DNA from 2 places in the Heyndrickxia faecalis genome. Region 1 is predicted to be linked to the other one. Evidence: riboswitches for the same ligand, from Rfam matches in the RefSeq annotation. Region 1 holds a riboswitch; the other holds the start of a gene.

Region 1 (15,970 bases):
AATTGTGTATGTTTCGTTTCCCGCCATGTTGAAGCAGCGGGCTGCATGCCTTGTTCTGAACATGCACTGTTGTTCGGATGGCGCTGCGTTAAAAATGCACGAGGACTGCTATCCTGCGTTCTCTGCTGCATAGGCGTCTGGGCTGAAAAATTGCGCCGGTAGATTTTCAGACTTTTATGCGTGCTGCATTCTTTGCAGCATGGTGGTGCGCGGGGCACCCTATAGCGTGCATCATGTCAGGTGTAAGATGCGGAGGGACGTGAACGGCTCCCTTTATTTCTGGTATAGGTATGTGTAAAATTTTACTCGACGGGGCATATGAGTGGAAAAAAATGGGAAGACGCTCTATCATCTAATTGTACACTTCAAGATGAACATCTAGAGAGAGGTCTTCCCATGGATATTATATCAATAATTGCTGGATTATTAAAGGATACAAAGAGTCTTATCGAATTTGAAGAACAGCTTAAACTTCTGATGCAGAAGGCTTTTACACAATGGGTTGGGGAAATATTTGAAGAGTTAGATAAAATAATTAAACAGGAGAAGTTAGAGGAGGGCTGGGTGTACTGCCGGAGTGATAACAGAAACATTCAGTTTCTATTTGGAAGTGTGACCTTTAAACGTTCATTAATGCATGACAAGAGAGGAAATTCCCATTATCCTCTGGATGAATGGTTAGGGCTGGTACCACACCAACGATACAGCCCGTTAGTGGAATTAAAGGTGGCAGAGTTGGCAAGTGAGAACACCTATCGGGAAGTAGCTGATATTTTAAAAGAGTGGACAGCAGTGAGTCTTAGTCACACAACTGTAGGGAACATGGTAAAACACGTAGGGAAAACTCAGGCGGAAGCCGATAAGGCACTTGTAGAAGAGCTAGAAATAGCTGTTTCCCTGCCTGAGGGGAAGAAGGTAGACTACCTGTTTTCTGAAGCAGATGGTGTATTCGTTCGGGGACTAAAAAAGAAACAGAGTATGGAAGTCCACCACGCCATTCTCTATGAGGGATGGCAAACCAATGGTAAAAGGGTCTCCCTGCGTCAGCCCACAGTCATCATGACAACGGAAGCCATCCAGACATTTTGGGATGAAGTCCAAGCCACAGCTGCCAACACCTACTCCCTCGAAAAAACGCATGTCATTACAAACAGTGATGGAGGTGCGGGATACACAGCTGAACGGTTTCAAACAGCTTTCTCACAGTCGGAATTTCCGGTGCTCAACCAGCTGGATACCTACCACGTTGCACAAGCCATCATAAGGACATTTGGGGGCGGAAAGAGCGAGATCAAGGAGCAAATTAGAAAAGCGATTAGAACGCATGACCTGGACCAACTCACGTTATATTTGGATACGCACGAAAGCACCTTGACGGATAAAAAGGCTCTCAAGAAAATCAAGGAATTCCGTTCGTATATCTTGAAAAACTGGGACCGCATTTTTGACTGGAGAGACAGGGTGAAAAACGTGCCGGAAGGTGCGAGAGGCCTAGGAGCGATGGAATCGAATCAAAGGCATATCTCCTTCAGGATGAAAAAAAGGGGCATGCATTGGAGTGAACTTGGCGCAGAAGCCATGGTGAAAATCAAACAAGGCATACTCAATGGGACATTGAGAGAAGTCTATCTGAAACACCGTTCAAGAAGCGAGAGAAAGCAACGGAACTTGAAACAATTCATCAGGATGTCTCAACTGCTCAAGCAGCCTGTACGCCCGTCAGTGGGCGTAAAGCACGGATCAGTTGCCCTGCATTCAAGCAGTTCATCGGCAATGGGACATTTAAGCAAAATATTAGAGCTTTCGTTTTAAGCCTGGCTCAGTGGGGACTGATCGTTGAGGCGCGCGAAATTTACGAGACTCCTGCGGGAAAAGCGAGCCAGGAGAGACCCCGCAGCGAGGTACGAGCGAGGAGGCTCGCCGGCCGACCGCGGAAAGCGAGTGAATTTCGCGCGCCTCAACATCCCCGTTATCCATCTTTATACGGAAATATTACATCTTTTCCGAAAATTACACCGAGCAAGTAAAGCACGGTAGCCGAAAGTGTACAAAAAGAGTGTCTTGGAATACCCGATATTTAAACCTTGTCGAGAAAAACTTGACACATACCTGGTATAGAAACACATTGAATATTTTTGCTAAAACGTTCTATAATGAAGTTACCTGCTTTTTACGTTAGAAACGAGGGGGTACTTCCTTTGGATAAACCGAAATTGTGGACGAAAGACTTTATTATGATTTCTTCCACAAATTTTTTTACGCACGTTGTATTTTATTTGTTAATGACCAGTATTGCCATGTACGTCATAACCGCCTACCATGCAAGTCAGGGAATGGCAGGGCTTGCAGCAGGAATATTCGTGCTGGCTTCACTCATTGCACGGTTATTTGCCGGGAAATATCTCGACAAAATCGGCCGCAAGCAGATGCTGGTCGGCGGATTAATTGTTTTTCTGGCTGTGATGTTGCTTCATTTTAAAGCTGATAGTCTCCTATATTTGATGGTCTTGCGTTTTATCCAGGGAGCGATGCACGGCGTGATTACGACAGCCGCCGGCGCCATTGTCGCGGATATCATCCCAAATGAACGGCGCGGAGAGGGTACTGGCTATTATGCGACAAGTATGAATTTGGCGATGGCTATCGGGCCGTTTTTAGGGATTCTGATTACCCGATTTGCCGATTTTCATATGATCGTGCTCGTGTCAAGCATCATTGCGTTCATTGATCTGATTTCTGGCATTTTGTTATCCGTTCCAAAACCGGCTGCTGGCCATGCAAAAGTTACGGAAATGGCTCGTTTTAAAGTAATAGATTACTTCGAACCGGCTGCCGTGCCGATTTCAGGTGCGGTTTTTGCCGTTACGCTTGCCTATTCCAGTGTGCTATCTTTCTTATCTTTGTATGCAAAGGACATTGGACTAACCGGCGCCGCCACTTATTTTTTCCTTGTTTATGCAGCAGCGCTCGTCATCACAAGGCCTTTTACAGGCAGATGGTTTGATGAACGCGGGGCAAATGTTGTCGTTTACCCGCTGTTTATTTTGTTAATTGCCGGTTTCGTCCTGCTCAGCCAGGCGCACAGCGGATGGATGCTGCTTACAGCCGGGGCTTTGATCGGGATCGGTTACGGCACCGTACAGTCCAGCTTCCAGGCAATTGCCATTCAGCTTTCGCCACCAAACCGGAAAGCACTAGCAACTTCGACGTTTTTCATTTTTCTTGACCTGGCAAGCGGATCCGGTCCTTATCTTTTAGGAACAGTTGCCGGTTTGATGGATTTCCGGATGCTGTATCTTGCGGTTTCGGGCTGGGTTGTCCTGTGTATTGCCGTTTATTATGCCGTCCATGGGAGAAGAGCAGCAGCCGGCAAAAACAAAACAGCAGCAGAAAGCAAATTTTAACAGGAGGGGTCACACATGACAGAACATCATTTTCATTTAAAAGCAGACTGGCCGGGGCTTCGCAATGATACAGGGAACATTGCATGCGGAAACCTGGTAACGAAAATTTCTATTCCTCCGGAGATGGGCGGTCCGGGTGTCGGCACAAATCCGGACGAAATGTTGCTCGGGGCTGCCGCAACATGTTATATCATTACGCTGGCGGCGATGATGGAACGCAGCAGCCTGGAGAAAGACAGTTTGACAATGGCATCAGAAGGGATCGTCGATGTGACCGACGGCGTATTTACGTATAAAAAGATCATCCACCGACCAGAAATTGTGCTGAAACCGGACGCATCCGAAAGCGATGTCCGGCTCGCGCGGAAGCTTGCAGAAAAAGCCGAAAAATCATGCATGATCAGCCGGGCCATTCAGGGAAATGTGGAAATGGAGCTTGAAGTTATGGTAAAAACAGCCGGCTAACTGGAGCGGCGGGAGGCTTTGCTTTATTCCCGCTTCCGATTTGCCTTTTTAAAATGTATTACAGAACCCTTCGTGTGAAGAAAGACATTGTTTTTTGCCGGGTATCTTCACGTAGACGTGCTCTATGTGAAGATACCCGGCAATTTTTCTTGCTTTCTTAACAGGGACGCCTTCTATGTTAAGAAAGAGCTGTGATTTTTCTCGCTTCCTTAACGTAGACGCCTTCTAGGTTAAGAAAGAGCTGTGATTTTTCTCGCTTCCTTAACGTAGACGCCTTCTAGGTTAAGATAGAGCCGCAATTTCCTTCGCTTCCTTTACATAGACGCACTCTATGTTAAGAAAGAACCCCGATTTGCTTTGCTTCCTTTACATAGACGGCTTCTATGTTAAGATATAGCTGCGATTTTTCTCGCTTCCTTAACGTAGACGCCTTCTATGTTAAGATAGAACCACAGTTTTTCTCGCTTCCTTAACGTAGACGCACTCTACGTTAAGAAAGACCTGCAATTTTTCTCGCTTCCTTCACATAGACGCGCTCTATGCGGAGATAGGCCCCCAGTTTCCCACCGGTTTCTTAACGTAAAGGCCGGCTGTTTCGTCTGGGGTAGCGGGAGGACGGAAGCGGGAACGGTGAAAATGTCTCTTTGGGCTTCCAAAAGGATTTCATTAACAGGCCGGCATTCCCATGTAAAAAAGCAGCTGCCTTGTGCAGCTGCTTTTTTACAACACTTTGTCCAAAAAATCCTGTGCCCGGGTTGTTTTCGGGCGCGAAAAGAATTCATCCGGTGTGCTGTCTTCCAAAATTTTGCCGCCGTCAAGAAACAGGACGCGGTCAGCCACTTCGCGGGCAAAGCCCATTTCGTGTGTGACGATAACCATTGTCATGCCGGTTTGGGCAAGATCTTTCATGACGTTCAGCACTTCTTTGACCATCTCCGGATCAAGCGCGGATGTCGGTTCGTCAAACAGCATCAGTTTCGGTTCCATTGCCAGCGCGCGCGCAATCGCGACACGCTGCTTCTGCCCGCCGGAAAGGCTGTCCGGATATGCCTCTTCTTTTTCGGTCAGGCCGACTTTTCTCAACAATTCCCGGGCTTTTTCTTCGGCGGTTTGGCGGTTCATCTTTTTTACTTTCATCGGCGCGTAAGTCAAATTGTCCAGGACCCTTTTATGCGGAAAAAGATGAAAGTGCTGGAACACCATGCCGATTTCTGAACGGACTTTCATCACATTCGTTTTCTTATCGGTGATTTCTTCCCCGTCAATCCAAATCCGCCCTTTTGTCGGCTCCTCCAGGAAATTCAGGCAGCGTAAAAAGGTCGATTTTCCGGATCCGGACGGGCCGATGACAACGACGACTTCCCCTTTTCCGACCTCTGTTGAAATGTCTTTTAAAACTTCATTATGCCCGAACTGCTTATGGAGATGTTCGACTTTAATCACTGTATTTCATCTTCCTTTCTACTTGTTTGCCAAGCATGGTGAGGATAAAGACAAGCACCCAGTAAATCGCAGCGACAAACAGCAGCGGTTCAAAATTGTGATACGTTTGCGCGCCGACAACCTGGGCACGGCGCATCAAATCGAGATAACCGATGGTCGATACAAGGGCGGACTCTTTTGTCAGAGAAACAAATTCATTCATCAACGCCGGCAAAATATTTTTCATCGCCTGCGGTAAAATCAAGTCTTTCATCATTAAATAATACGGTACGCCGAGCGCCTGAGCAGCTTCGGTCTGGCCTTTGTCCACCGCCTGGATCCCGGCCCGAATGATCTCCGATACATATGCCGCAGAGTTTAAGCCGAATGCGAGAATAGCGGACGGAAACGGCTGGATATCGTAACCGGTCAGCTGTGGAATGGCAAAATAAATGAGCATCAGCTGCACAATGAGCGGCGTGCCCCGGAAAATTGATGTATAAATATCGCCTATCCATTTCAATGTTTTAATATGAGAAATTTTAAAAAGGGCAAAAATCGTGCCGAGCACAAACCCGAAAAGGATCGCAAAAAATACAAATTTTAAAGTTACCCATATTCCTTTTAAAATAAAAGGAATATAAGGCACAATTTGGCTGAAATCCAAATTCATGCCTTACACCTCACTTTGTTTGTTTTGAAAAAACAGCGCCCTGCTCAGCAAGGCGCCTGCATGCATTACTGTTTGTCAAGTTTCCATTTCTTTCTCAGCTCGTCCAGTTTCCCGTTCTTTTCCGCTTTTGCCAGCACTTTGTTGACTTTCGCCGTCAATTTGCTGCCTTTTGGCAAAGCAACGGCCATACCTGGCGAGCTCGAGGTCGGGTCGTCAAAGCCAACCAGGTTTTGCTTCTTGATATAGCCTTCTGCGACTGATTTATCAAGATAGGCTACTTGAATCCGTTTTGAAAGCAATTCTTCAATTAAGTTTGTGGAGTTGTCCAGCTTTTTGACCGTAAAATTGTACTTTCCTTTCAGCTTGTCCGCGCCCTCTTCCTGAATGGTGCCGAGCTGGACGCCGACGGTTTTGCCTTTCAAGTCATCCAGTGTCTTGACGGGGGAACCTTTTAGCGTAACAAACATTTCCCCTGAATGATGGTACGGGGTGGAGAAGTCAACGTTTTTGGCACGTTCTTTCGTTGCGGACATCCCGGAAAGGACCATGTCAACACGGTGCGATTGCAGCGCCCCGATCAGTCCGTCAAATTTCATATCTTTAATTTCAAGTTTGTATCCCAGTTCTTTTGCAATATACTTGGCGAGATCCGCGTCAAATCCGACCACATTTCCTGCTGTGTCTCTTGTTTCAAACGGGGCAAAGTCGGCTGAAGTGCCCATGATGAGCGTTTTTTCTTTTTTCGTATTACTTTTGCTGCTGTTTGTTTGGCCGCAAGCTGCCGCAATCACCATTGAAAATACAATTGCGATGCCTAACACGATCTTTTTCACAATGTTTCCCCCTATGAATATATCAGTCTTGGTAAGTATCTTTATTCAACAAAATGTATTTTAACACGTTGTGCAATGTTTGAAAAGATCCCTATTTTAAAAAATAAATGTCATTTTTTAGCTGTTTACCGGTATTTTTTTAACGTTTTCCGCAAACTCGCTTTTTACTTTTTCCAAAAGTTCCTGGTTTGTGAGAAGGTCAAACCCGGTCATAGCCAAAGCCAGTGCGCCGCTCGATAAGATCTGATGTGCATTGTCCGTAACCGTCATATCGGCAAATGCTTTTGTATGCGCGACAAGCCCCGGGGCATCTAGGCCGATATACGGGTGGATCGCCGGCACGACATGGCTGACATTGCCCATATCAATGGATCCGTATGAGGTTTTTGGCGGATTGACTTTTTTCACTTTTGTTTGTAAAAGGTTTTCCGTGAACCTTTTCGACAATGTCTCGTTTGTGAGCATATTGTCATAACTTAGTTCGTAATTGGAGATTTGCACGGTGGCACCGGTCATCATTGCAGCTCCCTGTGCGATTCTTTTCACCTTTTCAACCACTTCGTTTAAAACCGCACGGGCCTTGGCGCGGACATAAAACTGGGCCACCGCCTTATCAGGGACAATGTTTGCGGCAATGCCACCTTCTTTGATAATGCCGTGGATACGGACATCGGAGGTGACATGCTGGCGGAGTGCATTCACGCCGTTAAACAGCTGGATCACTGCGTCGAGTGCGTTAATGCCGTCTTCCGGGTTCGATGCCGCATGGGCTGATTTCCCACGAAAGTCAAACTGGATCGCATCCATGGCAAGCGACTCACCGCTTTCATACGACTCATCGGCCGGGTGGACAATCATCGCGGCATCGATCCCATCGAAAATACCCTGTTCCGCCATCGCAACTTTCGCACCGTTCGTTTCTTCTGCAGGTGTCCCGAGCACCACCACGCGGCCGCCGGTTTCGTCAACCATTTTGCTTAAAAGCACACCCGCACCCGCGCTCATCGTTCCGATCATATTGTGGCCGCAGCCGTGGCCGACACCCGGAAGCGCATCATATTCGCATAAAAAGGCAACTGCCGGCCCTGTTTTTCCGCTGTCATAAACTGCTTTAAAAGCGGTCGGCCTGCCGACAATTCCTTTTTCCACTGAAAAGCCGTGTGACGCAAGGAAGTCCGTGAGTAATTTCATAGACTGGTATTCCTGGTCGCCAAGTTCGGGATGATGATATAAGTAGTCGCTCATTTCCCAGAGCTTGGACTCGATTTGACTCAAATGGTGTCTAAGCTGTTCCTTCATTGGATGGCCCCCTTGTATTGTTCGTGTGCGCCAAAGTTAATATTTATAAATAATATGTTATAAATATACATCACCTTTCCCATTCGGGCAACCCTTTTTTATAAAAAATACAAAAAGACCCCATCTTGCTTTCAGATGGAGCCTTCTTCGTCATATAAACTACTGCTATTCATGAAATGTTCCAGCCATACGGTTTGCAAATGTCCCGGTGCTCACCGGCACGGGCACAGCAACCATGCCGGCCGTCGCGGGGGCCGTAGATTTGCTGGATGTCCCGTGGCTTTTTTGCAATATGCGGGCTTCCTTATGCCATCATTTTGCAAATATCATTTGAAAATGCAACCGGGTCTTCAATCTCGAGCCCTTCAATCAGCCGCGCCTGGTTATACAACAGGTTTGTATAAAGCTTGCATTTGTCCTTGTCATGGGCGAACGCCTCTTTTAATGCGTTAAATACATCATGATGGATGTTAATTTCGAGCACTTTATCGGCTTTTACATTTTGTCCGTTCGGCATTGCGCTCAACACTTTTTCCATTTCAATCGACACTTCGCCGTCCGTTGTAAAGCAGACCGGATGCGATTTTAAGCGGTGCGAGGCACGGACATTTTTCACTTTTCCGTCCAGTGTCTCTTTCATAAATGCAAAGAGCTCTTTGTTTTCTTTTTCCTCGGCATCGGTTTCTTTTTTGTCTTCCGTTTCAAAACCGAGATCGCCGCTTGATACGGACCTGAATTCTTTTTCCTTATAATTCATGAGCATCTTGATCGCAAATTCATCGATGTCTTCCGTAAAGTAAAGGATTTCGTATCCTTTATCAAGCACAAGTTCCGTCTGCGGCAATTTTTCAATCCGGTCAATCGACTCACCGGTTGCGTAATAAATGTATTTTTGGTCTTCCGGCATGCGGCTTACGTATTCATCAAGCGTAACAAGCTTTTTCTCTTTTGAAGAATAAAACATCAGGAGATCCTGCAAATCTTCTTTGTGCGCGCCAAATTCATTGTATACCCCGAATTTCAACTGACGCCCGAATGATTTGAAAAATGCTTCGTACTGCTCACGGTTTTCTTTTAAAAGGTTAGCTAGTTCACGCTTGATTTTGTTTTTGATATTTTTCGCAATCAGTTTTAGCTGACGGTCGTGCTGGAGCATTTCCCGCGAAATGTTCAGAGACAGGTCTTCGGAGTCGACCATCCCTTTGACAAAACTGAAATAATCCGGTAAAAGATCCGGGCATTTTTCCATAATCAGAACGCCATTCGCATACAGTTCCAGCCCTTTTTCATATTCCGGCGTATAATAATCGAACGGAATTTTTTCCGGAATGTAAAGAATTGCATTGTAACGCACGGTGCCGTCAACTTTGATGTGAATATGCTTGACCGGTTTGTCAAAGCCGTAATGCTTTTCCATATAAAATTGCTCATAATCTTCATCTGTCAGCTCACTCTTGTTTTTGCGCCAGATCGGGACCATGCTGTTGAGCGTTTGTTCTTCTTTGACCTCTTCGTATTCATCATCGCTGCCCTCTTTCAGGCGCCTTTCCGTTACATCCATTTTAATCGGGTAGCGGATAAAATCGGAATATTTTTTCACAATGGCCCGCAGCCGGTACTCTTCCAAATACTGATCGTAGTCTTCATCCTCTGTGTTTTCTTTCAGCTTCAATATAATATCCGTACCGTTGCCGTTTTTTTCGCACGGCTCAATCGTATAGCCTTCCGCACCTTTCGACTGCCATTTATAAGCCTGATCGCTCCCCGCAGCCTTGGAAATGACGGTAATTTCATCTGCCACCATGAACGCCGAGTAGAAGCCGACGCCGAACTGGCCGATAAGATCATACCCGTCTTTCATTTCATTGTCATGTTTAAAAGCGAGCGAACCGCTTTGCGCGATCGTGCCGAGGTTTTCTTCCAGTTCCGTCTCCGTCATGCCGATCCCGGTATCAGAAACAGTCAGCGTCCGGTTTTCTTTATCCGGGGTAATTTTAATGTAGTAGCTGTCTTTATCAAATGTTAAATTTTCATCTGTCAAAGCTTTGTAATAAATTTTATCAATCGCGTCGCTGGCGTTGGATATCAGCTCACGCAAGAAAATTTCTTTTTGCGTGTAAATCGAGTGGATCATCATGTCGAGAAGCCGTTTGGATTCTGCTTTAAATTCCTTTACCGCCACTTCGATCTCTCCTTTATATGTATAGATGATGGCAATGTCCCTTTAGCACTCCTAACACCAGAGTGCTAACATCTTATTTTTTAGCACAGCACCGCTTGTTTGTCAATGAAATAGTGGCAGAAATTGTCCTTTCCAACAGGCAGGGGTTGTTCTATAATTAATTACTGACATCTAAATACGGGCTTGGGCGATGGAAACAGGTGAAATTCCTGTACGGTCCCGCCACTGTGATGGAAAACATTTTCCTAAGTCAGATCTTTCTCCCAAGCTGTCGGTTTATTTGAAGCCTACGAGGTATAGGCGAAAAAAATTTTGCCCTTGTATACCTCTTTTGTACAAGGGGTTTTTTATGAAAGGAGAGCGGTAATGGTGGGGAAAAGCGCAAGAAGACTCTTTCTGGGAATTGTTTTTGTTTTGGCATTTGCAGTTCCAATCCACAGTTTTGCAGCTGGTTCGGTAACAGAAAGCATTGAGAATACAGCCGGTTATTTCCAAAAGAATCCTGCTTTCTTTAAGAAATCTGAACTGGATTCCGATTTGGTTGTGGCGGCTTTGGCAAAGAAAGGTTTGCTGGAGAAAAAAGAGATATCAGATTACACAAATACGATTTCTCATAAACTCCAGTCATCAAACGTAAGCCGCGGAGATTTAGATAAAGCAATTATCGCTATTAAAGCAATGGGCAAGGATCCGTCTCAATTTATTAATGGCAGGAACCTGGTGAAAGAAGTGTACGCGTCTCCGGCAGATCGTGCAACAGCAACGGTTTATGCTTTTGATTTAATCGCTTTAAGTACGGATGACTATGCAATTCCAAGTAACGCAGAAAATGCACCCGCAAAAATCGCGGCCAAGCTAGTTGATCTCGAAGTGAAAATAACCGATGGCGCAACAACAATTGGAGGAGGCTGGAGCTGGGACACTTCCGGGAAGACCCCGCCGGATACAGACTCAACCGGTATGGTGCTCACAGCCTTGGGCATGTATCAAAAATATTACAATGACCCTTCTGTAAAAAAAGCCATTCGTGATGGAAAAAGGTTTCTCATGAAAGCCCAAAAATCAAACGGGGGCTATGATTATAATCCGGGCATTTCTACAAGTCTTGATGGTGTCAATTCTTCATCTACAGCCCAAGCTATTATCGGTTTATCATCCATTGGTGTCGATCCGACATCAAACAAATTTACTAAAAACCATGTCAACCCTGTTTCTTTTCTACTAAACAACTATAAAATCGACAATGGCTTTAAATGGTTGCCTGGTGATAAAGGAATAAATGATTTTGCGACAGAGGAAGTTTTTGAGGCCCTTGTCGCCTATGACCTTTTTCTAAAAGGAGATACCCTGTATAACTTCAGGAATATTAGCAAATCCGATGCCGGCAGTACGGGCGCAACTGATTCGGATGCTGAAGATAAAGATCCAGGCAAAAGTCCCGGTCACAGCCCGGCTGCAGCTCCTCCGAGAGTGGTTGAAAAGCACACGAAAGAAGTCGTAACCAAAACGAACACCATTACGAATACGAAAGACCATACGATTACGCATAACAACATCACTACAAAAACCAATACGGTGGAAAAACCGGCTACAGCCAAAAAACAAACGCCGGCAAAAACAAAAACAGCTTCAAATGCAAAAAAAGAGGACAAACCTGCAACTGCAACTGCAGCTGCCCAGGCACCCCCTGCAGAAGATGCGCAGCAAGAGCCGAAAAAAGTCGTCATTACCAAAACAACGGGTGTTTCTCCTGTGCACGGCTGGGTCGGTTCCCTTTCTGCGGGTGCAGGCGTCATCCTGCTAATCATCCGTAAAAAATTTCTGGGGGTATGAGCAGGAATGAAATATAAAAGTATCATTATTGATAGTATTGCCGTTTTATTGATTGCATTCGGCGCCTGGTTTTTTATCGACGGTTTCCATTTTGAATCGAAAACCGTTAAAACTTATTCTGAAACAACACAAGTTGCAAACACTTCAGCGAAGGAAAAGGATACGGCAGCAAAAGACAGTACAACCGGAAAGAAAACGGACGCCGCCGGCAGCAACAAAACGGATGAAAAAAGCAATACGGGCGGATCCGAAAGCAATGCGGCGGATTCAGCTGCCCACTCCAAAAATGCTGAAGAAAAGGCTTCTGCAGACAGCAAGACGGATAAAGCACCTGCCACAAATACCAAAACGGCGGTCACATCCAGCACATCAACGAAAACGACAACCGGGGCTTCTTCGTCCGGGTCCGGCAGCAGCCACGCTTCCGGCAACACCGCAGCGCCATCTAAAGCAAAAGCCGAAACGGTTTCTTTAACCGTAAAGGGCTACAAAGGGCCGGTTTTCAGCGGCAAATACAGTTATAAAAGCGGAGACACTGCATTTTCCGCTTTAAAAAAAGCCGCCGCTTCTGAAGGCGTAAGCCTCGATTATTCCGGGTCCGGTGCAACCGTCTATGTAAAGGGCATTAATGGCCAGTATGAAGGGGATCAAGGCGGCATGAGCGGCTGGAAATATAAAGTAAACGGAAAAGAGCCAAACGTTTCCGCAGGGTCGTATAAACTAAAAACCGGCGATCAGGTTGTCTGGTTCTATTCTAAATAGGAGATGCATAAAATGGGGAATCAGCCGCTTGAAAAAAGGAAGTCAGCGAAAACCGCTTCACGGCTGACAAGGAGAATGGCGCTTCTTGCCATGCTGGCGGCCCTGAGCGTCGCCGGGCGGATTTTGATGGCATCGGTCCCGAATGTCCAGCCGTGCACCGTGATCATCATTTGCAGTTCTTTTGTTTTCGGCATCCGCTTCGGTTTGGCGCTTGCCTTTTTGACGGTCTTCGGTTCCGACATGTTTCTCGGCATGGGGCTGTTTGCGATCATGCAATTTCTTGCGTGGGGTACTATCGCGGTGCTTTCCGGCCTGCTCGGCAAGAAAGAGTTATACAAAAAAGTCCCGCATCTCGTGTTATGTCTGTATGCAGCTTTTACCGGCTTCCTGTTCGGCTTTATGGTTTCATTAAATTATTTATTTATCGGCGGGCCGTTTGCGTTTTGGACATACTACCTCGGCGGGCTGTTGTTTGACAGCTACCATGCCGCGGGAAACTTCTTCTTTTATTTAATTTTAGGGCCGGTTTTAATCAAACTGATTGCAAAAGAAAAAACGCGAATCGAACATATTTAGCCCAGGGCTGCCTGTTTCACGCAGGCAGCCTTGTTTGGCTGTTGTCTGATATGGAGCACAACAAAAGATGTTGGGTTAACTTAATGGAGAGAATTTAAGTGAACTATTTGAGGTTGGTAATTACTTTTGAGTTTATATAATGTTTTAACTGCTATGAGTCTTTCAAGATTCCATTGAATAGCACAATAAACAACAGCACCTCCTTCGTATCCATCAAAGGAAGTGCTGTCCTGTATACTTATCAAAATGATACGTACTGATTACTCATTTCTTCAGTCTGTAATTGATATTCCCGTACAAAAGCCCTGGCCATCTTGGCAACTCCCGCAAAATCATTGTTTTCCGCAGGCTTCAACAAGCTTCCGCCAACGCCAATTATTCTGCAGCCTGCCTTTATCCAATCCCCCATATTATCCAGATTTATGCCGCCTGAAGGCATAATTTCCAGTTGAGGCAAAGGGGCTTTAACATTTTTTACAAAAGCCGGGCCGACAATGTTACTTGGAAACAATTTTATTATTTCCGCACCTGCCTGCATCGCTTCTTTCATTTCATTAACAGTCATACACCCCGGGATATAAGGAATTTGATAAAGATTACATAGCAGGGCAGTTCCCTTATCGAAAGTTGGTGAAACAATAAATTTCGCTCCGGAAAGATGTGCGATTTGAGCAGTCGCGGAATCAAGAACAGTGCCAGCCCCTATCAATATGCCCCGCCAATCTTTATATTTCTCTGTAATTTTTCTTATTGCGATATCCGCGTTAGGGACCGTAAATGTTAATTCAATGTTTTTGATACCGCCTTCAATTAAAGCATCTGTAATTGTAATCGCTCGCTCAACGGTATTAGTCCGTAAAACAGCAATAAGCCCATTTTTTTCTAAAGCGCTTAATATATTACCTTTTTTCAAAATGCTCACACCCTTTATCTCTATTAAGAGAACCCAGAATTGCTCTTAATGATTCTTTTACAGTACCGACTTATTTCTAGCCTCTCCCCACTGGTACTGCCTTAAAGGAGAGAATATCCATTTCCAGAGAAAGTTAAGCAGCCTGATCAACTACTATATTACATTGCCTTAAAAGTCTTCATTCTCTTCATCAGAAGGATCTTTTTCTGACGGCCATACCACCATACTCTGCTGGCCTTCATTTAAAATAGCATTCACTGCCTCATGAATAGGAGTGCCCATCATTCTCTGATTGATCGCTTCAATTAACACTGGCAAGTTAACACCGGTAATAACAAATATTTTTTCCTGCTTTTCAACAGGGAGTGAATGAACGGCTAAGGTAGCCTGATTGTAAGGGCTCGCACCAAAAAGGTCTGTGAAAATCATAACGCCATTATCTTGATCAACTTTATTAATTGCTTCAAGTACTTGTTTATTTAAATCCTGAACATTGTCTCCTTGAAACAAATTCAAGGTTACAATATTGTCTGTCCCGCCTATAATAAGTTCGGCAGCGTCCACTAAACCATCACTCAATTTCCCATGGGTAGCGACAATGATCCCGATCATTTGGATTTCCTCCTTGCGACTTGCTCTAAAAACGTAAACGCATTCTTCATATTACTTTCATTCAACTTCTTTTTCTTCAAATCATTCCGTGATAATACAAATTGGTTATCTTTTTTATCTCCGCTAATGATATAAACCAGACGTTCATTCTTTAAAGCTAGTGAATCCTCTTGGCCCCCCTGTTTTATGGCGCTGTATTGCCCGGATTTTGGATTTACCAGATAGAGTGGCTTTTCAGCACCAACGCTATCCAGCATTAAAATTTTCGCATGACTGTCATGCATGACTTTTTTCAAACCTGCATTGTTTGTACAACCAGCATCCACAAAAGCAAACGCCAGCCGTTCTGAACGGAAAGAGGCGATACAATTCAAAAGCAATAATATAGAAGAAGTGTTTTGTATTACATTATTTTTTTTAGGCCACCCTCGTGTAATTTTATTCAGGAAATAAAAATACAGGATGTATATCAAAATACATAATACGAACCAAGTTTTCCCTGTTTCTTTTGCTTGGAATATTGGAATGGCTACAAATAAAGTAAATAGCAATCCAACAATAATATATAAAATGGAAGAAAATAAAATGGTTTTTGTTATACTTCTCTTCCTGTTCTCGACATCAAAAAAATGATATGGACTGAACCGGGCTGCTGGCGTATCATAATAAGTACAGAAAATGGTATCCGCTTTTTTTACATTGCCCACATAAAGATTTTTGTATTCGCTTTTATCTTTCTCATTTATTTTAAATATATCAAGCTTAATATCCTTACGAAACGGAAGGATATCAGCAGATAAGCTTTTCAAAAAACGATCCTTCTGTTTTATTGTATAACGCTTATTAAAAATCAAACGATAGCGAACATACCAATCCTGTAAGAGCTCTTGTCGGTTCATCCATATCATTCCTTACTAACAAATTTTATAGTTTAAATTTACTTAATACCTCTTTCAAGCTGGTACGGGATGCTGAGGGCGTTGCTTGAAAATAGAT
Region 2 (15,970 bases), 660 kb from region 1:
GTCTGAGAGATATGCCCGCCGGTCCGCATGGAAATTTTCAGTTGGTATCTAAACTTGATGCAGATCAAATGCAGATTTTCACAATTGATATAGAATAAAGGGAGGGGGAATTCAACAGATCGGAGTGAAAAAAGATGAAAACGATCATTGTGTATTCAACCATGACAGGTACAACCGAATTTATGGCAGAACAAATTGCGGCAGCCCTGACAGAAGCGGGTTATGCCGTTGATATAGCAGAATCAACCAATACAAGCGCGCATGAACTTACCGGTTATGATCTGATTCTGATCGGCGCAAATACATGGGACGAGGGCGATCTTTGGGATGAGATGATCGATTTTTATGAGGAACTTCCGGAAGTCGATTTAACCGGCAAAAAAGGTGCGGTGTTTGGCGCCGGCGACTCTTTTTACGAGCATTTCGCCACCGCGGTGGATACGATGGAGGAAGCATTGAAAAAGCAGGGGTGCGAGCTGCTTTTGGACGGGTTAAAAGTGGATGTCGTCCCGGATGAGGAAATCGAAACCGCCTGCAAAGATTTTGCCCGGAAACTTGATTTGCGCTGCCGCGAGCTGGGGCTTGTGCAGCAATGAACACCGTCATCCTGCACAAGCTTTCCCTTTTGCCAGAAGAGCCGGGATGCTATTTGATGAAAAGCCGGGAAGGGGAAATCATTTATGTTGGAAAGGCAAAAAAGCTGAAAAACCGGGTACGCTCTTACTTTACCGGTTCCCATGATGAAAAAACAACCCAGCTTGTCGGAGAGATTTTTGATCTGGAATGGATCGTCACAGCGACCAACACGGAGGCTTTGGTGCTGGAAATGAATCTGATTAAGCAGTACCGGCCGAAATACAATATTATGCTAAAAGATGATAAAAGCTACCCCTTTATCAAAATTACGGATGAACGGCACCCCCAGCTCATTTTAACGCGTGAAGCAGGCCGTGATAAAGGGAAATATTTCGGCCCGTTTCCGAATGCCCGGGCGGCAGCGGAGACAAAAAAAGTACTGGACAGGCTTTATCCGCTCAGGCGTTGTCCGGAATCAAGCACCCGCCCCTGCCTGTATTACCAGCTTGGACTGTGCATTGGCACCTGTGCAAGGGAAGTGGGTGAAGAAGAATACAAGGAACAAATCCGCAAAATTGTCCATTTTTTCCACGGCGGTTACCGAGCAGTTTTAAAAGACATGAAAAAAGAAATGCTGCAGGCAGCAAAAAAGCTTGATTTTGAAAAAGCGGAACAACTGAAGGAACAAATCATGCAAATTGAAGTGACCATGGAAGATCAAAATATCGTGCTGAACGACCCTGTAAGCCGGGATATATTCGGCTTTGCTGTTCAAGACGGGTTCATGTGTGTCCACGTTTTTTATATGCGGGACGGCAGGATTATAGAGCGGGAGGTTATTTTCAGACCAATTGGAAGTAAGGAACCGAAAAGGGCATTTCTTGACTTTTTACAGCATTTTTATGGCGAGAGTGGCAATACGTTGCCAAAGGAAATGCTCATTCCGGCAGCAGTTGGGAAGGAAGCGGCCGAAATATGCGTTTCCGCCCGTATCGTACAGCCGAAACGCGGGCAGAAAAAAGAAATGGTGCAGCTGGCAACTAAAAATGCGCGTATTGCGCTGGAAGAAAAGGTTTCGTTAATGGAGCTTGAAACGGTGTAGACTGCCGCATATTTCACGGCAATATCGGCAAAAGAATGCGTACTGCAGTGCCTTTGCCAGGTTCGCTTTTTACATTGATAGAGCCCCCGTGAAGTTCCACGAGCTGTTTCGTAATCGCCATACCGAGGCCGGGATCACTTGTCTGTAAAGCGTTTTCCGGGTAAAATGGCATGAGAAGCTAAGCCATCATCATATGACATAAGAGCTTGGGCAAAACTAAATTTTTTTTAGGGGGCTCATCACATGGAGTGCCATCATCATATCCATGGTTCCCATCCCGGGCATGGTTGTAAAAGCCATGCGGGATGCATACGGCTCGTGCCTATTTTCAACCATCTGGAAGAAGAACAGATGGCGAAAATCGGGGCGTCTGTTGAAACGCTGGCATTACAAAAGGGGGAAATACTTTTCCGGGCAGGGGAAAGAGATGATACGCTGTATATTATCCATACCGGAAAAGTGAGAATTTACCGGTTGGCAGATTCGGGAAAGGAGCAGCTTGTCCGCATATTAAATCCGGGTGATTTTACCGGCGAGCTGGCTGTTTTTCAACCGGGGGAAATTCATGAGAATTACGCAGAGGCCCTGCAGGATTCGACTATCTGCAGGATGAAACAGAAGGACCTTCAAGCCTATTTGCTGGCATATCCCCAAATCGCTTTAAAAATCTTAACGGAAATCACAAAGCGTTTGGAAGAATCGGAAAAACAAACGGCCCGGGTAGCGGTCGAAAATGTGGAATCCAGAATCATCTCCTTTTTAGCCAGTTGTGTGGAACAAAGCGGCACGAATGATACAGTGATTGCCTTGCCAATGTCTAAAAAAGATTTGGCTTCTTATCTTGGAACAACCCCCGAAACCATCAGCCGAAAGTTTACAAATCTGGAAAAACAGGGATTAATAGAGCAGTTGCCAAATAAGAAAATCAAAATTCCTGACTTGGACGAGCTGTTATTGTATGCAGATGAGGCAACGTCAGCCGGCGGTCACCACTGAAAAAGTGCTGAAAAAATAAACAAGCGACGGGAAACCACTAATAATGGTGACCCGCCGCTTTTTGTGTGTCCAAAATTTTGTCTGCGCATTTTTTCAATGGACCCGTCCTGCGGTGTATTTTTAAATTAAAAATCTTGACAAGGGTCAATGATGAAAGCAAGGGGCTCTTTTAAAATAATCGTATAACAGGTGAGGGGGAGTTCCAATGTTAGAACAAATCCATCAACATAAGCATCATCTGGCATGGATCGCCGGCATTTTAATCGTTCTTGGTTTATGGATGAAATGGATGGGCTTTTACGCCTGGAGGGACGGTTTTTTGATGGCGGCAACCGTTGCTGCTGTCCTTCCCATCGCCATCAAAGCCTGGCAAGCGGCGAGGATGAAAACGTTCAGTATTGAGTTGCTCGTTACGGTGGCGGTTGCAGGTGCCTTGCTAATCCACGAATATATGGAATCCGCAGCTGTCACTTTTCTGTTTTTGTTTGGCGATTATTTAGAAGCCAGGACATTAAAGAAAACCCGTTCGTCTTTAAAGCAATTGGCAGATATGGCCCCGCAGGAAGCGATCTTGCTTCAAGAAGACGGAACCCGAAAAAAAACGGCCGCAGATCGCGTCCGGGCAGGGAACAAGCTGGTTGTCCTCCCGGGCGGCAAAATTCCGGTTGACGGGATCATTACAAACGGCCGGGCATTCGTGGATGAATCAGCGGTTACCGGGGAACCGGCACCCGTCATGAAAAAAGAAAACGATCCTGTTTTTAGCGGCTCGATTTTAGATACCGGCTATATCGAAATGATCGCTGAAAAGATCGGGAATGACACAACCTTTGCAAAGATGATTGAACTGGTGGAAGAAGCACAGGATGCAAAATCGAAAACCGAACGTTTCCTCGACCGGTTTGCAAACTATTACACACCGGCGATTGTCATCCTTGCACTCGCCGTGTTTGTTTTTACCCGTGATTTTCACAAAGCGATTACCTTCCTGGTCATTGCCTGCCCAGGTGCGCTCGTGATTGGCGCTCCCGTGTCAAACGTAGCGGGAATTGGAAACGGCGCGAAACACGGTGCGCTGATCAAAGGCGGGGATGTGATGGAAAAACTGTCAAAAGTGGATACGCTCGTATTTGATAAAACCGGCACGCTGACAAAAGGGAAGTCGGAAGTCACGGATTTGCACCTGCTTGGCACAAGGCGCGAAGAGGAAGTGCTCGGGCTTGTGGCCAAGGCGGAAACCGTTTCTGAACACCCGCTCGGCCAAACGATTGTGAAAGAAGCAGAAGCAAGGGGCATCCCGTTTAACCGGTATCACTTGCAGGAAGGTGAAGCGATAAAAGGGAAAGGCATGACGGCAACCATTGATGGCATAGCCATTACTGTGGGGAACCGCAAATTGATGGAAGCACAAGGCATCACCATTTCTCCATCAGCGGGCAGTTACGCAACCGATCGTGAAAAAATGGGGAATACTGCTATTTTTATTGCGGTCAATGGAAAGTTGGAAGCCATTCTGTCCATCGCCGACCAAATCCGTGAAGATGCCCGGGCTGCCTTGGAGGACATGCGCGCTGCCGGGATCAAAAGGATCGTCATGTTAACAGGCGATAACCGCCATACCGCCCGAGCCGTCGCCAACCAATTGGGTATTGATGCCTTTCATGCAGAGCTGCTTCCGGATGAAAAAGTGGACTATGTGAAGAAACTGAAAGAGGAAGGAGCTGTTGTGGCGATGGCAGGAGACGGCATGAATGATGCCCCTGCGATTGCAACGGCAGATATCGGGCTTGCCATGGGGAAAGGCGGAACGGATATCTCTATCGAAACGGCTGATATCGTTTTGATGGCAGACAAGCTTTCCCAATATGCCCATGCCTTTGCCCTGTCGAAAAAAACGATGCGGAATATGAAACAGAATATAGCAATTGCACTTTCGGTCGTCGTATTTTTGCTTGTTGGTGTTCTTCGGGGACAAGTAGACCTTGCAGCCGGGATGTTTGTCCATGAAGGAAGCGTTTTAGCTGTTATTCTAAATGCAATGCGGTTGATCGGATTTGCACCAAAGGGCGGACGGCAGAAGTTCAAGATCAGCAAAATCGGCCAACTTGATGGAGATCAATTACGGAAACCAGTGCGGCATGTAAAATAAAAACAAAAGGAGGGAAACGGAATGAAAAAAGCCGTGATGCAATTAGAAACGTTAACCTGTCCGTCTTGTATGAAAAAAATAGAAGGCGCGCTGGACAAAGTGGAAGGTGTGGAAAATGTGAAAGTACTTTTCAACGCCAGCAAAGCAAAAGTGGATTTTGACGAGGCAAAGGTTTCGGCAGATGAATTGAAAGAAATCGTTGAAAAAACAGGCTATCAAGTTCAAGCAGTGAAGACGAATTAAAAAAGGATAAGGTTGAGGCCAGTTGTTGGTCCCAACCTTTTCTTTTTTTGCAACCTGAAAGACGTATACGAATCAGCCCAGAAAGGTCGCGGTTGTTGGATCAACTTTTTCATTTTTGCAACTGCTGCTTGAAAGGGGCGGGAATAACGGGCTAATCGGGATTGCCTCTATAACGTAGACAGGTTCTATGTGAAGGAAGGCCTCCGTTTTTTTCAAGCTTCCTTAACAGGAAGATCTTCGTTATTTCGTGCTTCCTTAACGTAGCTGGGCTCTATGTGAAGGAAGGCCGTCGTTTTTGCATGCTTTCTTAACGTAGCCGGGTTCTATGTGAAGGAAGGCCGTCGTTTTTGCATGCTTTCTTAACGTAGCCGGTTCTACGTGAAGGAAGGCCGTCAATTTTGCAAGCTTCCTTAACATAGCCGGGTTCTATGTGAAGGAAGGCCGTCAATTTTGCAAGCTTTCTTAACGTAGCCGGGCTCTATGTGAAGGAAGGCCGTCATTTTTTCAAGCTTTCTTAACGTAGCCGCACTCTATGTAAAGGAAGGCCGTCAATTTTCCGTGTTTCCTTAACGTAGCCGCCCTCTATGTAAAGGAAGACCTCCGTTTTTTCAAGCTTCCTTAACATAGCCGCGCCCTATGTGAAGGAAGATCTTCATTTTTCCGTTCTTCCTTAACGTAGATGGGCTCTATGTTAAGAAAGCCCTTCATTTTTCCACGCTTTCTTAACATAGCCGGGCTCTATGTGAAGAAAGACCTTCGTTTTTCCATGCTCCCTTAACGTAGCCGGGTTCTATGTGAAGGCAGCAGCCCACATTTTCACCAGTGCTTTACGAAGAGCGCCCCTATGAATGAGAAGGAAACGCTTAAAATTTTTGCCATTGTGCTTCTGGTTTTTTGCAATGTCATGTGTGGGGGAGAAATTTAATGGGTAAAGTCAAACCGATGTATTGTACCTGCTCCCTCAATCGTCTAAAATGGATAACGGACTGTGAAAATCCATTCCTTAAGGAAAAAGGCGAAGAAGGCTGCTCCGTATTCGGCATCTTTTTACGGACAAACTTGAAACATATTCAACGTAACTGAGGATTGATATCTTTTGTCGAATATGGTAGGATAACAACATATAGAAATTCTAAAACAAAAAAATACTAAATATAGTATGCGAGTATTGGTGGCTTTGAAATGCCTGAAAAGGGAATCCGGTGGGAAACCGGAGCTGCCCCCGCAACTGTCAGTGTGGACGAAAGAGCGAACCACTGTACCGGCTGCTTTTTTTGGCGGCGGTATGGGAAGGGCTTCATTAGAATGAAACACAAGCCAGGAGACCTGCCAATACTCGAAGTTTCTATTCTTCGGGGTGCGGGAACGGGAAACGGCGGAACAGATGATCACGGATGCTGTTTTTCTGCCGTTTTTGCCGTTCATCCCCCTGAAATGAACGGTTTTTTTGCGTTCAAAAAAGGGAGGAGAAAACGTGATATCTATTCAACTGGAATCAAAAGAAATGATTTTGCAGCTCATTGATCAAATGTCTGCAGGCCTGGAGATTGAAACCGGCGCTTATAAGGAAAAGATTTTAAAGTTATGGGACCAGGATGCCTCTTTGGTGGAAAAAACAGATCTACTTATTAAACATGCCCTTGAAAATATCGATGAAGCAGGTGCGACCTGGACATTCTTTGCAGCGAGAATTTACTTACATAAGCTTTATGCCGAAGCCGCCAAAAACCGGCATTATGATCCAACCCTCAAGTACGGGTCTTTCTATGATTTGATCAGGCAGCTGGTAGAAAAAGGCATTTATTCTCCAAAACTGCTTGACAAATATACAAAGCAGGAAATAGAAACGCTCGGCCGCCTAATCGACCCGGAGAAGGATTTGCTTTTTACGTATCCCGGCCTCTATACGCTCGTAACCCGTTATCTGGCAAGTGATTTTGAAAAGCATGTCTATGAACTGCCGCAAGAGCGCTGGATGGTGATTGCGATGTACCTGATGCAGGATGAACAGCAGGAAACCCGGATGGAACATGTGAAGGAAGCGTACTGGGCACTCAGCAATCTGTACATGACGGTCGCAACCCCGACGCTCGCGAATGCGGGCAAAACGCATGGCCAGCTCTCGAGTTGTTTCATTGATACAGTGGCGGACAGCCTGCAATCAATCTATGACAGTAACACCGACATCGCCCAGCTTTCGAAAAACGGCGGCGGGATCGGTGTGTATATGGGAAAAATCCGTGGACGGGGAAGCGCGATTAAAGGTTTCCCGGGCATGTCGAGTGGTGTGGTGCCGTGGATCAAACAACTGAACAACACGGCAGTGAGCGTTGACCAGCTCGGGACAAGAAAAGGCGCCATTACCGTCTACCTCGATGTGTGGCACCGCGACATTGAAGATTTTCTCGATTTGAAGTTAAATAACGGCGATGACCGGCTCCGTGCCCGCGATATTTATACAGGCGTGTGCATCCCAGATTATTTTATGGAACAGGTGGAAAAGCGCGGGGACTGGTATGTTTTTGATCCGCATGAAGTAAAAGAAGTCATGGGGTTTGCTCTTGAAGATTTTTACGATGAAGAGAAGGGAAAAGGGAGCTGGCGTGAAAAATATGAGGCGTGCATCCATGCCGATCTCCGTTCGAAAAGGAAAGTTCCGGCGATCGAGATTATGAAGCGCATCATGAGATCGCAACTTGAAACAGGAGCGCCGTTTATGTTTTACCGCGATGAAGTGAACCGGCAAAACCCGAACAGCCACAAAGGGATCATTTACTGCTCCAATTTATGCACGGAAATTGCCCAGAACCAGTCCCCGACTGAGCTGATTGAAGAATGGATCAAAGAAGAAAATGTGATCGTAAAGAAATACCGTTCCGGGGATTATGTCGTCTGTAACTTGAGTTCCATCAATCTTGGGAAAGCTGTCCCGGACGGGGTGCTCGAACGGCTTATCCGCATCCAGGTCCGCATGCTCGATCATGTGATTGATGTCAATACGTTGCCCATTAAACAAGTGCAAATCACGAACAAAAAGTACCGTGCGGTCGGGCTTGGCACATTTGGCTGGCATCATTTGCTGGCACTTGAGGGAATTGAATGGGAAACGGAAGCAGCCGTCGAATATGCGGATAAACTGTACGAAAACATTGCCTACTATGCGATTAAAAGCAGCATGGAATTAGCCAGGGAAAAAGGCAGCTATCCGGCATTTCCAGGCAGCAAGTGGAGCACCGGCGCTTATTTTACCGGTAAAGGCTACACAAGTGAACGCTGGTTGGCGCTTGCTGAAGAAGTGAAAAAATACGGCTTGCGGAACGGATATTTAATGGCGGTTGCACCGAATGCGACCACTTCGATTATTGCCGGCTCGACAGCAAGCATTGACCCGGTTTTCCAGCCTTATTATATGGAAGAAAAAAAGGATTACAGATTTCCGGTTACAGCGCCTGATTTAGACCACCGGACGTACAACATTTACCGCCGTTCGGCTTATAAACTTGACCAAAGATGGTCCGTCCGGCAGAATGCGGCAAGGCAAAAACATATTGACCAGAGCATCTCTTTCAATTTTTATGTGCCGTACAATATCCGCGCGCAAGTGTTGCTTGATCTCCATCTGCAAGCTTGGAAGTCCGGCTTGAAAACGACCTATTATGTGCGCTCGACCTCCAATGAAGTGGAAGAATGCGAGTGGTGCCAAAGTTGAAAGTGCTGATTGCGTACTTATCCTATAGTGGCAATACAAAAGAAACGGCGGAACTGCTGGCATCCTGGTGCAGGGCGCGCGGGATGGCGGTGGACATGCACGAAATCGGCATTTCCCCGCCGTTTTCGCCGCGCGACTATGATTTGATCCTGGTCGGAACTTTCACATGGGAACGGGGCGCCACGCCTGAAGAAGTGAAGGATTTTGTTCTGGAAATTGGCTGGAAACCTCCCAATGTCGCTGTGTTTGGAACGGGGGAAACGCAATTTGGCGGTGATGATTTATTCTGCCTGGCCGCCCGCAAACTTGCAAAATTTTATAATAGCCCATGGGAACCGTTAAAAATTGAACAGTCTCCGAGGGGAAGCCAGGAAAAAGAAGTGGAAAAATGGATAGAAGGAGTGCTGGAAGATGTCAAACGCTTTGCTGGAAAAAGCGAAAACGTTGGATCCGGTTCACCCGAATAAAGCGACTGCCTTATTCGGAGGAAAGTCAAGCGGAATTTTAAACTGGAATGATCTTGCTTATCCGCACTGGTATAAGACGTATAAACGATTGTTGGGGAATTACTGGCAGTCGGATGAAGTGAATATGTCAACAGATGTGAAACAATTCCCGCTGTTATCGGAAAAAGAGCAGGAAACGTTTTTGAAAATCATCAGCCTGCTGGCAACGCTCGATTCTTCACAAACGAGGACGATTTTGCTTGCTTCACTGTATGCGACCGATCCGTCCATCCAATCGATTTTGGCGGTGATTGCCCAGCAGGAAGCTGTCCACAATGAGAGTTATTCTTATATTTTATCGTCCGTCGTGTCCCTTGATAAACAAAATGAAGCGTTTGAAATCGGGCGGAAAGATCCGGTGCTGCTAAAGCGAAACAAAAAACTGATGGAGCAATACAATGCGTTTGCCCAGCAGCCGGATGTGGAAGATATTGTGAAAACGCTCGTGTATTCGACACTGCTGGAAGGGTTGTTCTTTTATTCCGGTTTTGCTTTCTTTTATAATCTGGCGCGGCAGAACAAAATGGTCGGCACATCGACGATGATCAGTTATATTAACCGCGATGAGCTGGAACACGGGCGCTTTATTTCGGAACTGATCCGCGCGGTGCTTTCCGAACATCCGGAATTGAACACGCCGGCCTTTTCCGATTGGGTATATGCCCGGTTCCGCGAGTCCGTTGACTTGGAAACCGAGTGGTCGGAATACGTGCTCCAGGACGTGGAAGGGATCGATCTTGAGGAAATGGCAGGTTTTATTAAATACCGTGCCAATAAAATGCTGCGCATGATCGGATTAAGCGAGCTGTACCCGGAACATGTTGAAAATCCGATGAAATGGATTCGCGCCTATGCTGATAATTTCGATGCAACCAAAACGGATTTCTTTGAACAAAAGTCCCGTTCTTATACAAAAGTGAGCGATTTGAACGGATTTGATGAGCTGTAATCTGTCTAGAACACAGTTTGCAGCACGGTGAAAAAATATTTTCGGAAAGAAAACGGCAAAAAAAGATCTGATGGATGGCACTAGCAAAAAAGCGGGAGTGATTCCCGCTTTTTGCATGCCAACTAGGGCTTGCTGAATAAGCAAAATTTCTAGATTTGGCAAGGATGCTGACGGATTTGGCAAAAATTTAAATGCAAGGGGTTTACAACCAATTTAGGGAAAAACTTGCATTCAAAAGCCAATACAAACGAGATATTTTTAGACAGCGTTTACGGACAAATAGGGTGCAAACTCAGAATTGGATTCGTTCAGCAAGCCCCAATTACGTGGTGAAATGCTTTTCCTTTTTCAAACGCATGAGCGCTTTTTTATTTTTCCACAGCAGGATGATGAAGTTGCCCAGCCAGATCCATAAGAGAAAACGAGGATATTTTTGAAAAATGAGAAAGAGGGATAGCAGCAGGAATCCGGTTGTCGTTTGCAGGCTGTCTTCACTGCTGGTTGTTTTTTTGCCTTTTTTCACCACCTTTGCTAGGACATAAAAGCATGCAAGAATAACGGCATAAGTGAGGGATATGCGAAATTTGGTCAATGCGCTCCATACGCCGAAGCTTACGGCAAGGCCTTTTCCACCGTTTCCCTTTAAAAAAGGGGAAAAGGCATGCCCGGCAATCGGTGCCAGGGCAATGGGAATCAACGCCTTGTGCGATGGGACCGCCCCCGATTTTATGATCAGCCAAACTGGAAGAAAACCTTTGCCGAAGTCACCCGCAATGCCAAGCAGCCCAAATTTGTAACCGGCTTTTTTCCAAAGGTTTGCTGCACCAGGGTTTCCGTCCCCGGTTTTGCGAATATTGACGTTTAATAACAAGCCGATCCAGTAAGAAAACATCAGCGAACCGGAAAGAAAACAAAGTGCTGATAATAAAAAAGTCATTTGTTTTGCCCCCTTCCCACATCAATGTATCTGCCTTTCCAAAGCACTTTTTTACGAAAATGGGACTGATAAAGGGAATACAGGATGACAACCAGGAAAAAAATCATCGATAAAAAGTGAAATAAAGGATGCAGGATGCCAAAGTTTCCCGTATGCCGGTTAAAATAATAGATTTGGGCGGCATACAGCAAATACCCCGCAACAAAGTAAGGGATGCCGGAGAAGCAGCCGAGCTCGGATATGAGCAGACCGAGAATCCAGAAAACTACAGCCGCAATTGTAAAAGGATGAATGGCTGATGTGCTTAACACCGCCCCTTTTGCAAATCCTTGCAGCTCATGGCTGAAACCGCCGGGATACATGTGGAAGAAGACGAGCCCGCTTCCGGTAAAATTGGTGACCGGAATGCCAGCCTGTTGAAAACGGGCGCCTAAGTTCAGGTCGTCCAGCATTTCAGCGCGGATATTCCCGTGCCCGCCAATTTTGTCATAATCTTCTCTTGATACACAAATACAGGCACCATAAAGCCCTTTTTGTCGGTTTAGGCGCTCAAACGGCGAGGTGAATGAGAAAATCCCGAGCAGGTTCAGAACCATTGCCAGTTTCTCATAAAATTTTTCAGTAAGATGGTATGGAACGACAGAGATGGCGCCTCCCTGCTGTTTTTGTGCTGTAACAAGAGAGCTGATGGCGTGTTCAGCAAGGCGGATGTCGGCATCGAGAAAGATAAGCAGATCCCCGGTGGATTTCACGTAACCGTTCCAGACGGCCCACGTTTTTCCGGTCCATCCATCCGGAAGATCAGGCGCAGAAACGACGGTGACACCGAATTTTTCTGCTGTTTCTTTTGTTTTGTCTTCGGAATGGTCGTCCACCACAATGATTTCACCGGGTTTGGTTGTTTGCTTGTTTAAAGAATCCAACAGGGCAGGCAGGGTGTTTTCTTCATTTCTTGCCGGAATAATAACGGATATCTTTTCCCGCCCGGCTGTGCCGTGTGCTTGCGGTAAAGGGCGCTTACGGAAAAGGACGAATCCCGTCAGCAGGCCGCATAAAATAAACCAGAATAAAATGGCAGACATGTTCACCACTTCCTGTTCTGCTGTATAGAGTGAACGTAGGGTAAATTTGTATGGCAAAGCAGTTAAGATGAATTTTGTATCTCTATTTTACATCAGGGCTTCCCGGAAGGAAAAAGTTAGCATGCAGATAGAATGATGGTTTTGCGTCTGCCCCTCCTGTTCTGAGGGCATGGCAGATGAAATTTGAAAAAATAGTGTGCCCACCACTTGAAAAACGAACGTTTGTCCTTTATAATAAAACTGAAAAATAAGAAAAGGAGTGCTGCCTTTGGAACTTGTAATGGAAAAACATGCCGGTTATCACGTGCATGATCGTTTTTTTAAGGAGCTGATCCAAAACTTTTTTCAGGAGTTTATGGAGGCGTTTTTCCCGGATCTTTCAGCGGATCTCGACTACCGCCGGGTGCGGTTTTTGTCGCAGGAACAGTTTACGGACTTTCCGGGCGGTGAGCAAAAACGGGTTGACATCCTTGCCGAAACGAAGGTAAAAGGCAAAGATACCGTGATTCTCATCCATGTAGAGCCGCAGTCGTATTACGAGAAACCTTTTCCTGAACGCATGTTTCGTTACTACATGATGATCAGTCTCCGGCACCGGAAACCGGTATTGCCGATTGCCGTTTTTAGTTACGAGGAGAAAACAGAAACCCCTGATACGTACACCTTTGCGTTCCACAACATTGAAATTCTTCGTTTTCACTATTTATCCATTCATCTGATGAAACAAAATTGGAGAAATTATATCCGGAGCAACAACCCTGTTGCCGCGGCATTATTAAGCAAAATGGGGTATACAGAAAAAGAACGGGTGCAGGTCAAACTGGAGTTTCTGCGGATGCTGGCCCGGATGGAACTTGACCCTGCAAAAATGAGGCTGTTACACGGTTTCTTTGATTATTATTTAAAATTGAACGAAAAAGAGGAGGCGGAAGTAATGGAAAACATTAAAATGCTGGATCCAGACGAAGCAGAGCAAGTATTGAAGCTGCCGAATTCCTATTTTGACCGCGGGTATAAGAAGGGGAAAGAGGAAGGCAGAGAAGAAGGAAGGGAAGAAGAAAGAAAAGAATTGCTACAAACGATTCCAATTGCCATCAAAATGTTGCAGGAGGGTATGGAGCTTCAATTAATTGTGGAAAAAACTGGCCTGAGCCAGAGAGAAGTGGAAAAAATAAAACAACAATTGGAGCATTCATAAGATGGAAGTCAGGCTGCCTGGTGTGGATGGAAAAGAAGTTGTCCTGGACTTGCCAAATTCTTACTTTGACCGCGGGTATAAGAAGGGGAAAGAGGAAGGCAGAGAAAAAGAAAGAGAACGATTGATTATCAATTTTCTAAAAAATCAAGTGGATGTGAAGGTCATTGCCCAGGGATCCGGCTTGAGTGAAGACGAGATCATGAAGATCAAAAGGCAGATAGAAGGGGAAAAGCCTTGAACCCGAGTTATGACGAGGCAGAGCAAGTATTGAAGCTGCCGAATTCCTATTTTGACCGCGGGTATAAGAAGGGGAAAGAGGAAGGAATTGAAATAGGAGTAGAGAAGGGAAGAGAAGAAGAGAGAAAAGAAATGTTACAAACGATTCCAATTGCCATCAAAATGTTGCAAGAGGGTATGGAGCTTCAATTAATTGTGGAAAAAACTGGCCTGAGCCAGAGAGAAGTGGAAAAAATAAAACAGCAACTGGAAAATTTATAAGTAAAAAAAGATTTTCACCGGACATCTGTTTGCCGGTGCTTTTTATATGGCCAAACTTTCTAAAAATACAGCTGTTAAAATTTCGTGCAAAATGTATTATAATTTTAAATAGAATAAAAAAGGGGTGAGGAAATGGAGGAAAGTGTTACAAAGGCAGTTCAGGATTACTATCCCGATTCATTTGCAACTTGTTACGGCTGCGGGCGGCTGAATGAAAAAGGCCATCATTTTCGCACGGGCTGGCTGGGGGACAAAACCATCACGATTTATACGCCGCTTCCTGAATATATGGGGGGGATCCCGGGGTTTGCCTACGGAGGGATCGTAGCATCGCTGATTGACTGCCATAGCGCCGGTTCCGCATCGCTGTATGTGCTCCGGAAAAACGGCAACGAACTTGGCGACGGGACAGAGCCGCCGCGGTTTGTAACCGGCACATTAAAAGTGGAATATAAACACCCTACCCCGCTTGGTGTGCCGCTTAAGGCAATAGGAACCGTTACCGAGATTCATCCGAAAAAGTACCGGATCAACACAGAAGTATTTGCGGAAGATAAAGTGGTCGTAACAGGGGAAGTTATCATGGTGATGATGCCGGAAAAATTCAGGGAGAAAGTAAAACAGCAGTAAAGCCTAGCGCGGCATCGGTCCTTGAAAGATGCGCCGGGTAAAAACAATCAAGCAGCATGGAAAGCATCTTCCGGGCAACCGGCACGGATGCGGACCGCCATTTCCACAAGACAGCCAAACAGAATAGAAAGATGGGGAATAGATTGGAAAAAGTTGTCCAGCAGCTTGCAACAGAAGCGCATACACTACGAGCGAAAGGAATCGCGCTTGTTTTATCAGGCGCGGTACTATGGGGTGTATCCGGTACGATTGCGCAATATTTGTTCCAGCATTTGCAAATGGATATGCAATGGCTCACGGTCATGCGGCTGCTTGTATCCGGCCTGCTTTTGCTCGGATTTTGTTACGGAAGAGAAAGAAATCGTGTCACAGGGGTATGGAAAGACCCGGCTTCACGGAGAGATCTGATTTTTTTTGCGGTTTTCGGCATGCTCGGCGTCCAGTACACCTATTTTGCCGCTATCCGGTACGGCAATGCAGCAACAGCAACCATTTTGCAAAGCCTCGAGTGTGTCATTGTGCCGTGTTTTCTGGCCGCCCGATTCAGGAGAATGCCTGGCCGGCGTACGTTATTTGCCGTCTTTCTTGCAGTTGCCGGAACATTTTTGCTTGTCACACACGGCAGTTTTACGACGCTATCCATTTCGGGAAAAGCGCTTTTCTGGGGTATTTTAACGGCTTTTACCGCTGCTTTTTACACACTCCAGCCGATAAAGCTCCTTCACCTATGGGGTGCGGACGTAACCGTCGGCTGGGGGATGCTAATTGGGGGCGCGGTCTTAAGTTTCATTCATCCGCCGTGGCATGCAGCTGGGAACTTTTCTCCGGCCGCGGTGCCGGGGATTGCTTTTGTCATTTTATTTGGAACGCTGGTTGCCTTTCTTTGCTATTTGGAAGGGCTGAAATATTTAAGTGCATCAGAAACAACCGTACTTGCCACAGCAGAGCCGCTTTCCGCCGCATTTTTAACTGTGGTGTGGCTCCATGTTCCGCTCGGTTTTTTTGACTGGGCCGGTGCGCTGATGATTATCAGCACCATTTTCATTTTGGCGTTAAAAGGAAAACATGCATAACACCGCGTGGCGGTCATGATACCAGCTTCAGCCCGACCGCTGCGCCTAAAATCATCGTGATAAAAACAATTCTCCGCCAGTCTCTTGATTCTCCAAAAAATAACATGCCGACAATTGCGCCCCCTGCTGCACCGATTCCTGTCCAGACGGCGTAGGCCGTGCCCATCGGCAATGTCCGCATCGCAAACGACATAAACAAAAAACTTCCGCCGAAAGCAAGCACCATGAGCAGCACAGACTGCAGATTGCGGCGGCGGTTTACCATATTCATGGCGGCCACGCCGAGCATTTCACATAACCCTGCAATGAGTAGAGAAGCCCA

What was found. Region 1 has a riboswitch for cobalamin ahead of ABR335_RS02370 (prenyltransferase/squalene oxidase repeat-containing protein). Riboswitches for the same ligand answer to the same signal wherever they lie in the genome.
Region 2: it holds a riboswitch for cobalamin, as region 1 does, so the genes downstream of both, ABR335_RS15960 (ribonucleoside-diphosphate reductase subunit alpha) here and ABR335_RS02370 (prenyltransferase/squalene oxidase repeat-containing protein) in region 1, are expected to answer to the same signal.

Annotation. Positions count from the first base shown of each region.
Region 1 covers NZ_CP158453.1:487,089-503,058, reverse strand. The annotation lists gene ABR335_RS02410 (ISLre2-like element ISBco6 family transposase) at 397-1,812, shown strand; gene ABR335_RS02405 (MFS transporter) at 2,199-3,404, shown strand; gene ABR335_RS02400 (OsmC family protein) at 3,420-3,869, shown strand; gene ABR335_RS02395 (amino acid ABC transporter ATP-binding protein) at 4,590-5,312, opposite strand; gene ABR335_RS02390 (amino acid ABC transporter permease) at 5,305-5,964, opposite strand; gene ABR335_RS02385 (transporter substrate-binding domain-containing protein) at 6,030-6,797, opposite strand; gene ABR335_RS02380 (M20 family metallopeptidase) at 6,915-8,096, opposite strand; gene htpG (molecular chaperone HtpG) at 8,401-10,278, opposite strand; adenosylcobalamin (AdoCbl) riboswitch at 10,444-10,591, shown strand; gene ABR335_RS02370 (prenyltransferase/squalene oxidase repeat-containing protein) at 10,645-12,111, shown strand; gene ABR335_RS02365 (DUF4430 domain-containing protein) at 12,118-12,873, shown strand; gene ABR335_RS02360 (ECF transporter S component) at 12,886-13,449, shown strand; gene ABR335_RS02355 (bifunctional 2-keto-4-hydroxyglutarate aldolase/2-keto-3-deoxy-6-phosphogluconate aldolase) at 13,691-14,362, opposite strand; gene ABR335_RS02350 (PTS sugar transporter subunit IIA) at 14,531-14,974, opposite strand; gene ABR335_RS02345 (hypothetical protein) at 14,971-15,873, opposite strand; gene ABR335_RS02340 (PTS system mannose/fructose/N-acetylgalactosamine-transporter subunit IIB) at 15,899-15,970, opposite strand, start outside.
Region 2 covers NZ_CP158453.1:3,347,871-3,363,840, reverse strand. The annotation lists gene ABR335_RS15990 (flavodoxin) at 135-596, shown strand; gene uvrC (excinuclease ABC subunit UvrC) at 593-1,678, shown strand; gene ABR335_RS15980 (ATP-binding protein) at 1,692-1,850, opposite strand; gene ABR335_RS15975 (Crp/Fnr family transcriptional regulator) at 1,922-2,674, shown strand; gene ABR335_RS15970 (heavy metal translocating P-type ATPase) at 2,880-4,823, shown strand; gene ABR335_RS15965 (heavy-metal-associated domain-containing protein) at 4,845-5,066, shown strand; cobalamin riboswitch at 6,219-6,414, shown strand; gene ABR335_RS15960 (ribonucleoside-diphosphate reductase subunit alpha) at 6,541-8,775, shown strand; gene ABR335_RS15955 (flavodoxin) at 8,760-9,242, shown strand; gene ABR335_RS15950 (ribonucleotide-diphosphate reductase subunit beta) at 9,187-10,230, shown strand; gene ABR335_RS15945 (glycerol-3-phosphate acyltransferase) at 10,553-11,167, opposite strand; gene ABR335_RS15940 (glycosyltransferase) at 11,164-12,249, opposite strand; gene ABR335_RS15935 (Rpn family recombination-promoting nuclease/putative transposase) at 12,518-13,447, shown strand; gene ABR335_RS15930 (hypothetical protein) at 13,449-13,685, shown strand; gene ABR335_RS15925 (hypothetical protein) at 13,682-13,945, shown strand; gene ABR335_RS15920 (PaaI family thioesterase) at 14,078-14,575, shown strand; gene ABR335_RS15915 (DMT family transporter) at 14,719-15,648, shown strand; gene ABR335_RS15910 (DMT family transporter) at 15,662-15,970, opposite strand, start outside.